Regions from separate parts of the Enterococcus sp. DIV0755b genome, predicted to be linked through region 1. Evidence: predicted binding sites of a transcription regulator. Region 1 holds the regulator's gene; the other holds the start of a gene.

Region 1 (3,402 bases):
ATTTCTTCTGCTTCTTCAGGAGTTGGCTCATCAACTTGCACACGCGCAAAACGCCGTTCCAAAGCGGAGTCTTTTTCAATATATTTTTGATACTCATCCAGTGTGGTGGCACCGATTGTTTGCAATTCGCCGCGCGCTAACGCTGGTTTTAAAATATTAGAAGCATCAATGGCACCTTCTGCTCCCCCTGCGCCAATTAAAGTATGCAGTTCATCGATAAATAAGATAATTTGACCATCGTGATAAATTTCGTCAATGATTTTTTTCATCCGGTCTTCAAATTCACCACGATATTTTGTACCGGCTACAAGTGAACCCATATCTAACATCATCAAACGTTTTTGTTGCATATCTTCTGGAACTTCACCGCGAACGATTTGTTGCGCTAGCCCTTCTGCTATAGCTGTTTTACCAACACCTGGTTCGCCAACTAGAACAGGATTATTTTTAGTTCGACGAGAAAGAATTTGAATCAGACGTTTTACTTCTTTGCTTCGGCCAACTACAGGATCTAGACGATTTTCCCGCGCTAATTTAGTCAGATCACGAGCTAAACCATCAAGTGTTGGAGTTCCTTGTTGTGTTCCTTTTGTACCTTGAGTAGAACGACGACGGCCGCCTAAACTATTATTAGGGGCTTTGCTTTCGCTAACTCCCATTTTCTTTTTCAAAATTTGGCGCATTTTGGCTAAACTCAAACCGAGATTGATCATAATGCGAGAAGCTAAAATTTCATCATCTCGTAAAAGACCTAACAATAAATGTTCCGTCCCAATATTAGGAGCCCCTAGGCGTTTGGCTTCATCACCAGCATAAGCAAAAATTTGCTTTGCTCGAGGTGAATAAGGTAAATATGCACCGGCTGGATAAGATTTCATCGTACCATAACCAGTTAAGTGCTCAATTTCTTCTCTTATATCGTTTTCTGAAATATTCATTTCCCGCAAGACTTTACCGGCAATGCCGTCTTGTTCAATAATCAAAGCCAGTAACAAATGCTCTGAACCAACGGATTGATGTTTAAACGTTTTGGCTTCTTCTTGGGCAATCGTTAAAACTGCTTTGGCTTTTTCTGTAAATAATTCATCCATCTGACTCACTTCCTATCTTCATAACTTAATCGTTCCAACACCGCGTGGAGCATGCTAGCGCGAATTTCATCTTCATTTTTAAAATGTCCTAACGTATTTTTAGCTAAAGCAGCTAAAATCAAATTACCTTCAGTTTTTGTTAAAATATCTTCTTCATACAATTTTTGAATAATTGCTAATGCATCTTTTTCGCCTAATTCATCTGCAAAAAGCTGATCAACTTGCTCTAAGAAGCGATGATTATCTGAAATTTTAATTTTTTCAATCCGGATATAACCGCCACCACCACGTTTACTCTCTACTACATACCCTCTTTGAATGGTAAAGCGAGTATTAATAACATAGTTAATTTGGGATGGCACACAGTTAAACAAATCAGCCATCTCGGTACGTCGGATTTCGATCATTTCGCTATCTTCCAGAATTTTTTTCAAATAGGCTTCTATTAAATCGGAAGTATTGTGACGACTCATCATTCGTTTTCCTCCCTTGACTAATTCTGACCTTAATTATACCCAACTTAGTAAGATAATTAAAGGAACACGATTGTAACACAATATTCTGTTAAGAATTAGCCCTTATCTGGATAAAAGCGCAATTTTAGAGAAAATAAAAGAAACTTCTATCTTATTTTACCGTAAATCCCAAGAATGTAAAAATTAAAAAAGAAATCGTATAAACATGGAAACTAACTAATACGATTAATTTCCCTTTCTATTCATTTGAATAAATAATAATGCATAACTTATCTAACATAGCTGAAATATTTACAAATTCAAAACCACCACATGATTATACCAACATCACTTAGTTACGCAGAAGAAAAATTAGCGTAATATTTCAAATTTCAAGAAAACAAAAAAACGAAATCAGTAATATGATTTCGTTAAGACGCGCCCAAGAGGAGTCGAACCCCTAACCTTTTGATCCGTAGTCAAACACTCTATCCAGTTGAGCTATGGGCGCATAATTATTAAATTAAGTTTGATAATATTATAGCCTAAATTCTAAAAGAAAGAAAGACTAAAATAAAAAAATCGGGAAGACAGGATTCGAACCTGCGACCCCTTGGTCCCAAACCAAGTGCTCTACCAAGCTGAGCTACTTCCCGATAAAAAAATAAAAAGACTACGCGCCCAAGAGGAGTCGAACCCCTAACCTTTTGATCCGTAGTCAAACACTCTATCCAGTTGAGCTATGGGCGCATCTTATAATGCCGAGGACCGGAATCGAACCGGTACGGTGATCACTCACCGCAGGATTTTAAGTCCTGTGCGTCTGCCAGTTCCGCCACCCCGGCTTGTTTAAAGCAAAGCGGAAAACGGGGTTCGAACCCGCGACCCCCACCTTGGCAAGGTGGTGCTCTACCACTGAGCTATTTCCGCATGGTATTGATGCCGGCTAAAGGACTTGAACCCTCGACCCTCTGATTACAAATCAGATGCTCTACCAACTGAGCTAAGCCGGCCTTTTATGCGGGTGAAGGGACTTGAACCCCCACGCCGTAAGGCGCCAGATCCTAAATCTGGTGCGTCTGCCAATTCCGCCACACCCGCATATTTCTTATGAGCCGTACAGGGCTCGAACCTGTGACCCTCTGATTAAAAGTCAGATGCTCTACCAACTGAGCTAACGGCTCATATGGGGGTTAACGGGTTCGAACCGCTGACCCTCTGCTTGTAAGGCAGATGCTCTCCCAGCTGAGCTAAACCCCCATAAGTTCGCGTGGCGACGTCCTACTCTCACAAAGGGAAACCCTTCACTACAATCGGCGCTAAGAAGCTTAACTTCTGTGTTCGGCATGGTTACAGGTGTATCCTTCTCGCTATCGCCACCACACTATTTAATTAAGTGAATTTCATTCACTCAAAACTGGATCTTGAAGTTATCAAAACTCTTTCCGAGTTTTTTTTTACTTTGGTTAAGTCCTCGATCGATTAGTATCAGTCCGCTCCATACATCACTGTACTTCCACTCCTGACCTATCTACCTGATCATCTCTCAGGGATCTTACTTTCTTTAAGAAATGGGAAATCTCATCTTGAGGTGGGCTTCACACTTAGATGCTTTCAGCGTTTATCCCTTCCCTACATAGCTACCCAGCGATGCCTCTGGCGAGACAACTGGTACACCAGCGGTAAGTCCATCCCGGTCCTCTCGTACTAAGGACAGCTCCTCTCAAATTTCCAACGCCCGCGACGGATAGGGACCGAACTGTCTCACGACGTTCTGAACCCAGCTCGCGTGCCGCTTTAATGGGCGAACAGCCCAACCCTTGGGACCGACTACAGCCCCAGGATGCGACGAGCCG
Region 2 (3,402 bases), 740 kb from region 1:
TGCATTTCGAACATACTGCTGTACTTTTTCTGGATAGTTCGTAATAATGCCGGTCGTCTTTAACGCAACACACTTTTTCACTAGTGGTTCTTCATCAATAGTCCAAGGTCGAATCGCAAGGGGGAGATCAGCTAAACTGGCCTCATTTTTTAATACCCAATCCATTTTTGGGTGAATTCCCTCAATGTAAGGACGATCAAGGGCTTCTATCACTTTTTTATTGCTCGTACTTAAGATTAAATCAAGCTGTGTTTTGGGTTCTAATTTATGGATAATATCTAGTGATTTCATATTAAAGCTACAATACCAATGAGAAAATGGCCATGTTCGACTAGTCATTAAAGCAGCTGTTTTCATTTCAATTTCTGGATAATGATAGTGATCCGTTTTTAATTCAATCGTCAAAACACCACGAAAATTACGCATCACTAATAAGTCCAAGACTTCTTTTAAAGTTGGGACTTTTGTATTTTGATAGGCAGGAGAAAACCAGCTACCGGCATTCAATTTTTTTATTTCCGCGAGTGTCTTTTCCCGAATTAAGCCTTTACCATTGGTGGTACGTTCGACATCTTCATCATGCATGACAATTAGCTGACCATCTTTTGATAGATGAACATCTAATTCAATCACATCACTATCTACTCGAACTGCCTCGGCAAAAGAAGGCAGCGTATTTTCCGGCCGACTGCCACTGGCACCGCGATGGGCTACAATTTGTGTCATCACGTCGCCTCCTTATCATTTTTTACTTACTATTAATTGTACCACTTCTACGCTATTTTATTAACTTTACAAATTGGCCTTGTTGAACTTTCATATATTAGTAGACGATAAAATTAGGAATAAAATTTCTTTTTATTATTTGTAAGAAAAGACCTTTTACCTGCAATCAAAAAACTTTCAACTTCTTAGCTAAAATTAAAAATTGCCGATGCTAAAAGTAAAAAAGGATAGAAAAAGCCACAAGTTAGCTTTTTCTATCCTTTTAAAGTTATGCACTAAAATAAGTTAATGTATTGTCTGATAGACGTTTTAATTCAGTTTTTCTTTCATTAATCAGTTGGGTTAAATCATCTGAAAAATGTTCCATAATGACCCGACCGCCTTTATAAGCGTAACCACCGACTTTAATCGTTTCATCAGGAGACAAGATAACTTTACGCTGTGCAATTTTTTTGAAAAATTCTTCTAAAATATAATTAGGCAAATAAAAATTGTTTTGTGCGGCAAAAGATTGCAAATACGCATAGTCATCAATTGTAATATAACAATCGTCAAAAGCATCAAAGCTGACATACTCTTCCATTAAGACACTACGCTTTTGTAAAATCTCATTGATTTTTTTATTTAGTTGATTCAACGTTTCGATTTCTTTCACCTTAAGCTCTAAGGCACGCCGCTTTTGTTCTTTTCTTTCGTCATAGCGAATCCGTAAGTTAAACGCAATCGTGACAATTAACGCGCCGACAATAACACCTAAGAAACCTGCTACTGCTACTGCTACTGCTATCATACTTTTCCTCCCAATTAGCTTTATCTCTGTCCTTTATTTTAGCATATCTTCTCTTTGTTTCGCATTTTAATTCTTTTTAGCAGATAAGCACTCCGTTATTTCTGCTTTTTCTTTTACCTTTATTTTTCAATCTGCCAGTGTTTTTCATTTGACCTATTTTGACCTATTGGGTATACTTCTTTTTAGAGGTTATCGCTTAAATGTGCTAAACTTGAGACGTACCATAATTACGTCGATTTGATTAAAGGAGGACTTTACATTATGAATTTAATTCCAACAGTCATTGAACAATCATCCCGCGGCGAAAGAGCGTATGACATCTACTCACGTTTATTAAAAGACCGCATTATTATGCTAAGCGGTCAAGTTACAGACGACTTAGCAAACTCAATTATCGCCCAATTACTATTTTTGGACGCACAAGATTCTGAAAAAGATATCTACGTATACATCAATTCACCAGGTGGTAGTGTAACTGCCGGCATGGCGATTTACGATACAATGAACTTTGTCAAAGCAGATGTTCAAACTATTGTAATGGGGATGGCTGCTTCAATGGGTTCATTCTTATTAACAGCTGGTGCCAAAGGTAAACGTTTTGCCTTACCAAATGCTGAAATCATGATTCACCAACCATTAGGTGGCGCACAAGGTCAAGCAACTGAAATTGAAATTGCTGCCCGTCACATTTTACAAACCCGTGATCGTTTGAACCATATTTTAGCTGAACGTACTGGTCAACCACTAGAAGTGATTGAAAAAGATACGGATCGTGATAACTTCATGACCGCTGAAGAAGCAAAAGCTTACGGCTTAATTGATGAAATCATGGTCACAAAATAATTAACACAAAAAAGAATTGGGCATAGTGCCCAATTCTTTTTTTTATACCAGAAATTAGATAATTTCTTAGAAGAAATAAAGCTGATAAACTAAAGATGGTTAATGGAACTTCATCAGTAAGCACTTAATGACACAAAGTAAAAATCTCGCTAAATTAAAACGCAATTTAGCAAGATTTGAGCGTCTAGCTTAAAGAGCAAACAGGTCTGTTTTATTTGGCAATGACAATTTTTCCTGCTGTCGGATGACCAGCAATTTTTTCATGGGCTTCAATCACACTACTTAATTGAAAAGGTAATATTTCTGCGATATTGATAGTCAAATTACCAGCAGCATATGTTTGCAATAAATAGTCAAAAGCCACATGATCTAAATATTCTTTTTGAGGTGCAAAACTTAAATAGGTTCCTTCTTTTCGTTCCTCTTCTGTCGGCAAATCATTTAAAGCCACGTACGTTCCACCTGGTTTTAAAATGGCTAGTCCGGCTTCACTACTTCTACTGCCCTTTGTCGCATCAATGACCACATCGGCTTGTTCAGAAAATACTGCACCAGGGTTTTCAGTATCATAAGCAACAAATTCATCTGCACCAAAAGCACGGACTTTGTCTTCATTCACTTTTCTAGCACTTGCCAGCACAAAATTACCGTTTTGATGTAATAATTGTACCAATATAGAGCCAACACCGCCAGAAGCACCTAATACCATCACTTTTTGTTTTGATTTAACTTTTAACAATTGGAACAACAAATTATAAGCAGTAATACCAGTGGTCACCATTCCAGCAGCTTCAGCAAAACTCATTTGATCAGGAATTTTAGCGGCTTTTTTATTAGGCAAAACAACTTCTTCCCCATACGTGCCACTAATTGGGTGAATCACCACTCGATCGCCCACTGAAAAATCAGTTTCCTCAGCGAAAACTTCTGTGACAATCCCTGCCGCATCATTTCCGAGTACATAAGGAAATGTTAAACTGCGAAATTCTTGCTGCGCACCACTGCGTAATGAAATATCATACGGATTAATTGCAAATGCTTTT

What was found. The regulator CtsR, encoded in region 1, represses protease genes until heat stress. The targets are predictions, from matches to a motif close to TTGGTCAAAAAAGGTCAAANA.
Region 2: a site for CtsR is predicted at 1,662-1,682, ahead of clpP (ATP-dependent Clp endopeptidase proteolytic subunit ClpP). Genes of this name have one in related genera too.

Annotation. Positions count from the first base shown of each region.
Region 1 is NZ_JBIOQN010000001.1:471,823-475,224, forward strand. It holds gene IGI65_RS02375 (ATP-dependent Clp protease ATP-binding subunit) at 1-1,091, opposite strand, end outside; gene IGI65_RS02380 (CtsR family transcriptional regulator) at 1,097-1,564, opposite strand; tRNA gene IGI65_RS02385 (tRNA-Arg) at 1,984-2,057, opposite strand; tRNA gene IGI65_RS02390 (tRNA-Pro) at 2,129-2,202, opposite strand; tRNA gene IGI65_RS02395 (tRNA-Arg) at 2,223-2,296, opposite strand; tRNA gene IGI65_RS02400 (tRNA-Leu) at 2,306-2,391, opposite strand; tRNA gene IGI65_RS02405 (tRNA-Gly) at 2,405-2,476, opposite strand; tRNA gene IGI65_RS02410 (tRNA-Thr) at 2,487-2,559, opposite strand; tRNA gene IGI65_RS02415 (tRNA-Leu) at 2,566-2,647, opposite strand; tRNA gene IGI65_RS02420 (tRNA-Lys) at 2,658-2,730, opposite strand; tRNA gene IGI65_RS02425 (tRNA-Val) at 2,734-2,806, opposite strand; rRNA gene rrf (5S ribosomal RNA) at 2,815-2,930, opposite strand; rRNA gene IGI65_RS02435 (23S ribosomal RNA) at 3,009-3,402, opposite strand, start outside.
Region 2 is NZ_JBIOQN010000001.1:1,214,983-1,218,384, reverse strand. It holds gene IGI65_RS05770 (glycerophosphodiester phosphodiesterase family protein) at 1-726, opposite strand, end outside; gene IGI65_RS05765 (hypothetical protein) at 995-1,516, opposite strand; gene clpP (ATP-dependent Clp endopeptidase proteolytic subunit ClpP) at 1,778-2,359, shown strand; gene IGI65_RS05755 (NADP-dependent oxidoreductase) at 2,571-3,402, opposite strand, start outside.